Regions from separate parts of the Enterobacter cloacae complex sp. 385G4 genome, predicted to be linked through region 2. Evidence: predicted binding sites of a transcription regulator. Region 2 holds the regulator's gene; the other holds the start of a gene.
What was found. The regulator CRP, encoded in region 2, controls carbon source genes, mostly activating them, when cyclic AMP is high. The targets are predictions, from matches to a motif close to ATGTGANNNNNNTCACAT.
Positions count from the first base shown of each region.

Region 1 (3,304 bases), on a different contig from region 2:
CAGGCGATAACCCTTCAATATGGTCGACATCCGGTTTTTCCATCAGCGACAGGAACTGACGCGCGTACGCCGAGAGCGATTCAACGTAACGACGCTGTCCTTCGGCATACAAGGTGTCGAAAGCCAGTGAGGATTTGCCTGACCCCGAAAGCCCGGTCACGACGATGAGTTTGTCGCGAGGGATTATGAGGTTGATATTCTTGAGATTATGGGTGCGGGCGCCCCGAACTTCGATCTTATCCATTCACCTTTCCCGGTTGGAACACGGATTGCCTGGTTTGTTTGAAGGACAAACGGCTGTCAGAAACGGCTAATTATGACACAAAATGACCTGTTTGAATATACAGTATTGGAATGCATTTTCTGATTCGCTGTGTAACAATGTCGAGTGGCGAGAGAACTCTGGAACGTGCTACGCAACTATCAAAGTGCAGCATGGAAATGGTACACTCGCGCGTTTACACTATTAAGAAACGTATTCAGGAGACACGAACATGGCCAGCAGAGGCGTAAACAAGGTGATTCTCGTCGGTAATCTGGGCCAGGACCCGGAAGTACGCTACATGCCGAGTGGTGGCGCAGTTGCCAACATTACGCTGGCTACTTCCGAATCCTGGCGTGATAAAGCGACCGGTGAAATGAAAGAGCAGACCGAATGGCACCGCGTTGTGCTGTTTGGCAAACTGGCCGAAGTGGCCGGTGAGTATCTGCGTAAAGGTTCTCAGGTCTATATCGAAGGCCAGCTGCGTACCCGCAAATGGACCGACCAATCCGGTCAGGAAAAATACACCACGGAAGTGGTGGTGAACGTGGGCGGTACCATGCAAATGCTGGGTGGCCGTCAGGGCGGTGGCGCACCGGCAGGTGGCGGTCAGAACCAGCAGCAGGGCGGTTGGGGTCAGCCTCAGCAGCCGCAGGGCGGCAACCAGTTCAGCGGCGGCGCGCAGTCTCGTCCGCAGCAGCAGTCTGCTCCGGCACCGTCTAACGAACCGCCAATGGACTTCGACGACGATATCCCGTTCTGATCAACGGATGCTAAAACAAAAAACCCAGACATCGTCTGGGTTTTTTGTTGCTGAAGGGATCAGGTAATGACCATCGGCCAGTCTGGTGGCGTGTGGCTCATCGCCTCAACCATCACTACTTTAATATTTTCCCAGACGGCGGCCATATCCAGCAGGGTGATGCCCAGCAGGCCCGTTGCGAACCAGCAAGCCGCGCCAAGCCCTAGCAGGGTACTGATGACGGCAAGACCCGCGTAGTCGGATTTACGAAACTGAATGTTCAGCGTGCTGGCTAAAAACATCAAAAACGCACTCAACAAGGGCCAGCGCAGGAGAACCATGCTGGTAGTAATGGTTGCCATAAAACCCATCCTCTACAAAACAGACGAACTGAATGAAACAGTGTTTCTCGTTACACATTATGTGTGAACTATATCACATTTGTTGATTTATTCGCCAGTGTCTGCGTAGCCAAAAAAGGGGATTTTATTACCCGAAAAAAAGAGCATGCGGTTCGGGACCGCCTTCGCACAGGGGGAGGCGGATCCACAACGCGCTGAGGTAATCCCGTCGGGTAAGTGGGGAAGAGCATCTGGAGGCAAAGAGACGTCCAGCCGTGCCGTTTTTAGGAGAAGCATTATTTTCTGATAATATTGTGATGATGTCTGATTATTTATAAATCAACGAACAAAATACACCCGCATAAATAGGATAAAACGTCACGTTGGCGTTGTGCTTTTTTCATGCCGCCAGAAGTTTGGCTTAATCAGCGATCCTCTGTGGTGTTCTCTCAAAACCACCCAGGCGTGGTGGATAATTATTTTCCTTAATTGAAACGGAACGAATACTTACAGTTTAGCTTACGGGAAAATATTATCGTCATAACGAAATTTAAGATTTTTAATACTAAAAGTCAGTTGCTAACTTCGCATGATTCATGCAACGTAATCACCTGTTTAACAAAGCATCCGGCCTTCATTACTACAGGCGTACAACATGCAGGGATATAGGGCGGGAAATGAATCGTAGCGCGCGGCGCAAAATACTCAGGGTGGTAGGAATCATCATGGTAGTTATGCTGCCGGTGATGCTTGCTCTATGGTTTGCCCAGCTGAGAGCCGAGTCGGAAACGAGCGCTCAGCTACGTACATTTGCTGAACTGGCTTTAGACAAAACAGAACTGGTAATTCAACAAGTTGACCTGGCCAGGGACGAGGCAGAAAAATATCAGGGTGAACGTTGTACGCCGGAACATCGTCAATATATGTTGAACGTTGTTCGTGGCCGCCTGTTTGTCGCCGATTTAATTTATGCTGAAGGTCAGAATTTTCTTTGTTCGACCGTTTTTACACCGGATCAACCCTACGTCATTCCGGTCGCTAATTACACGCGTAAACCTGACGTTGCTATCTATTATTTTCGCGATACGCCATTTTATACTGGCTATAAAATGACATATATGCAGCGCGGAAATTATGTCGTGGTTGTCAATCCGCTTTCTTACAGTGAAGTGATGTCTACCGATCATTCCCTCGCATGGGGGGTATACGACACGGTAACTAATGCCTTCTTTTCCGTCAGCCAGAAAGCCAATGCGACTTTATTAAATTCGATGATTCGGGATAAGGAATCGGTATTTCAAAAAGATAACCGTTTCTATACCGTCGTGAAATCGACAAATCGGCCTATTGCCGCCATCGTGTCGACGTCAGATAAACGTTTTTATGAAACGCTCTATCACCAGGCGACGTTGACGCTACCGCTGGGAATGATCTGCAGCATTATTATTTTGCTGGTGTGGTCCCGCACCCATCGTGAGCTTAATTCGCCGGGGCGCTTACTGCACCGGGCGCTGAACAAGCGCCAGCTTTGTGTGCACTATCAGCCGATTATTGATATCAAGAACAACCAGTGTGTGGGGGCAGAGGCGCTGTTGCGCTGGCCTGGTTTCAATGGGCAGGTAATGAGCCCGGCTGACTTTATTCCGCTTGCGGAAAAAGAGGGAATGAGCGAGCGGATCACGGATTATGTCGTTGAGGAGGTGTTCAGCGATCTGGGCCATTTCCTGGCGGCGCATCCGCATCTCTATATTTCGATCAACCTGTCGGCCACGGACTTCCACTCCTCGCGGCTGATCGCCATGATTTCTGACAAGGCCCGGCACTACGCCGTACGCGCCCAGCAAATTAAAATTGAAGTGACGGAACGCGGCTTTATCGATGTGCCAAAAACCACGCCGGTGATTCAGGCCTTCCGTCAGGCGGGCTATGAAGTGGCGATCGATGATTTCGGGACCGGTT
Region 1 is NZ_JBXWDD010000009.1:47,996-51,299, reverse strand. Features, by position in the region: gene uvrA (excinuclease ABC subunit UvrA) at 1-244, opposite strand, end outside; gene ssb1 (single-stranded DNA-binding protein SSB1) at 495-1,025, shown strand; gene AC2FAJ_RS19345 (YjcB family protein) at 1,085-1,366, opposite strand; gene AC2FAJ_RS19340 (EAL domain-containing protein) at 2,023-3,304, shown strand, end outside.
Region 1: AC2FAJ_RS19345 (YjcB family protein) is a predicted target of CRP. The motif match lies at 1,428-1,445, and genes of this name have one in related genera.

Region 2 (3,304 bases):
CACCCGCGTGGCGCCATAGCCGTTCTGGGTAACAAACAGCACGGTCATTAAGATCCAGTACGGTTTCGGCAGGTGGAGCGCCATGCCCATCAGGCTGGCGATACTGAGCATGACGCTAATCCTTGCAGCGTTGCGCAGAGCGGAAGATTTCAGAGACAGGTAGCTTCTCAGCGCCGGCAGCAGCGGCAGACGTTTCTGTTTATCCGCCATCAGGTCACGGGAATAAAGCGGGCGCTGGGTGCGCAGCACACGGGCGATGCGGCTGAAGTGCCAGGCGGCAAACTGGCCGACCGGGTTATCCGGGTGCTGACGGGCGATTTTCTCCAGCGCGCCGAGCTGTTTGTCCATGTTAAAGCGCGTGGGGTAGCGGTGGTAGAGAATATCATCGGCCAGCACCCGCAGGCGCGCGGAGACGGTTTGTGCGTTCCAGCGGATCACCGCTTCGGCATGGCTGCGCTCAACCAGCTTTTGCACCTCCTGCGGGTGGTGAAGGCTAACGGAGATATGCTCCTGAAGATCCAGCCCCACCTGAAAGGTGCGCAACAGCCGTTTATATTCGTGGTTCTTGTTGGCGGCGAGCATATGCAGCTGCTGATAGCACTGGCTTATCAGGTCTACCACCTTTTGCTGGCGCGTCAGCAGCGGCGGTAAGGATTTTTCCGGATCCGTATGCTGGGTGAGCAGGGTGTATTTGGCTTCACAGTAATCCGCAAGCTGCACGTAGAGCAGGCTCAGAGATTCGCGCAGCGGCTGCTCCCGCCACAGCCAGAACCAGAACCAGTTAAACAGCCCGTACCACAGCGTGCCGAGGGCGTAGATCAGCAGCGGCTCCCACACAGGCATATTACCGGCGAGGCTCAGGGTGAAGATGGCCGCAATGAGTGACGCGGGAAGCAGACGGGCATGGAGCGAGCTGATTTCGGCGGTGACGCCGAGGGTCATCGCCAGCACGGTCAGGATCAGCGGCAGGGGAATATCACGAGCCAGCAGAAGCTGCACCGCGAGGCTACAGCCAGCAAACAGCGAGCCGCCAATTATCAGACGTTTGAAAAAGCGTTTATGGGGCGTGTCCAGACCGGCAATGTTGCAGCAGGCGGGGACGAGAGAAAACAGCAGGCCCTGCTGAAGATGTCCCAGGATCAGGCCCACGGCCACGGGAAGACACAGCACCAGCGTTTGTCGTAGTGCGTAGTTAACTTCCGGGTGATAGATCAGCCTGCGCCACATGGGGAAAAGAGACAAAAACGGCGTGACACCTCGCGATGGCACGCCGTTTAGGCAGGATTAACGGGTTCCGTAAACCACGATGGTTTTACCGTGGGCGGAGATCAGGTTTTGATCTTCCAGCATTTTCAGAATACGGCCCACCGTTTCGCGGGAGCAACCGACGATCTGACCGATTTCCTGACGGGTAATTTTAATTTGCATGCCGTCCGGGTGGGTCATCGCGTCTGGCTGTTTCGCCAGGTTCAGCAGAGTCTGCGCAATACGGCCAGTCACGTCCAGGAAGGCGAGGTTACCCACTTTCTCTGACGTCACCTGCAGACGGCGCGCCATCTGGGAAGAAAGACGCATCAGGATGTCAGGGTTAACCTGAATCAGCTGACGGAATTTCTTATAAGAAATTTCAGCCACTTCACATGCTGTCTTTGCACGAACCCAGGCGCTACGTTCCTGGCCTTCTTCAAACAGGCCCAGTTCACCGATAAAATCGCCCTGGTTCAGATAGGAAAGGATCATCTCTTTGCCTTCCTCATCTTTGATCAGCACTGCCACCGAGCCTTTGACGATGTAATACAACGTTTCCGCTTTTTCACCCTGGTGAATCAGCGTGCTCTTCGATGGGTACTTATGAATGTGGCAATGAGACAAGAACCATTCGAGAGTCGGGTCTGTTTGCGGTTTGCCAAGCACCATGCGCTGTTATCCTCTGTTATAAGCTGTCACCAGAGTCATCAGATGCATCCGGACTCTGGGGTTGCAATCGAATTCTTACCCATACCCTGGGAAGTCGGCTGTCGTAACGTTTCGCAGCCAGTAAAGTTTGATGTCCTCTGCATACATGTGTAACGTCAATGTATTACTGTAGCATCCTGAGTGTTTTAGCATAGCTTTTGCCGCGTGTCTCCTGGTGTCTCGCTTCAGCATGATGCAGGTCGCCTTCCATTGCGAGAAATGTAACGCACGCGTAATCTGTCACCAAAAATGCAACGTTGGAGTTAATGAATATGCAAGCGCGCGTGAAGTGGGTTGAAGGTTTAACGTTCCTGGGCGAGTCCGCATCAGGACACCAGATTTTGATGGATGGTAACTCCGGCGATAAAGCTCCAAGCCCAATGGAAATGGTGCTGATGGCGGCAGGCGGATGCAGCGCGATCGACGTGGTGTCGATTCTGCAAAAAGGTCGTCATGACGTGACGGATTGTGAGGTCAAACTCACGTCAGAACGCCGCGAAGAGGCGCCACGCCTGTTCACCCACATTAATCTGCACTTTGTTGTCACCGGGAAAGAACTGAAAGACGCGGCGGTCTCACGCGCGGTGGATCTCTCTGCGGAGAAATACTGCTCTGTGGCGTTAATGCTGGAGAAAGCGGTAAAAATCACCCATTCGTATGAAGTGATCGAGGCTTAATTATTGGGGCATCGTGCGTGTTGATGCCCTCACCCTAACCCTCTCCCACGGGGAGAGGGAACATGTTCACGCGATCTGCTTCCCTTCCATCAGTCGCTCCACCAGCGGCGTCATGATCAGCTCCATTGCAAGCCCCATTTTTCCACCGGGAACCACTAACGTATTCATGTGGGAAATAAACGAGCCCTGCAGCATCGCCAGCAGCCAGGGGTAATCAATGCCTTCAAGATTGCGGAAGTGGATCACCACAAAGCTCTCATCCAGCGACGGGATGCTTTTCGCCGCGAACGGATTGGAAGTGTCCACCGTCGGCACGCGCTGGAAGTTAATGTGCGTGCGGGAGAACTGCGGCGTGAGATAATTGATGTAATCTTCCATGGAGCGCACCACCGAGTCCATTACCGCCTCGCGCGAATGGCCGCGCTCGCTCATGTCGCGCGTCAGCTTCTGGATCCACTCAAGGTTAACAATTGGCACCACCCCCACCAGCAAATCCACGTGGCGCGCCACGTCGTGCTGAGGCGTCACAACGCCGCCGTGTAGCCCTTCGTAAAACAGCACGTCGGTCGGTTCCGGCAGCGGCTGCCAGGGCGTGAACGTGCCGGGGACCTGGTTCCAGGGTACGGCTTCGTCGTAGGTGTGCAGATACTTACGGGACTGCCCGGTACCGC
Region 2 is NZ_JBXWDD010000015.1:21,997-25,300, reverse strand. Features, by position in the region: gene AC2FAJ_RS22145 (YccS/YhfK family putative transporter) at 1-1,227, opposite strand, end outside; gene crp (cAMP-activated global transcriptional regulator CRP) at 1,285-1,917, opposite strand; gene AC2FAJ_RS22135 (OsmC family protein) at 2,229-2,633, shown strand; gene AC2FAJ_RS22130 (phosphoribulokinase) at 2,700-3,304, opposite strand, start outside.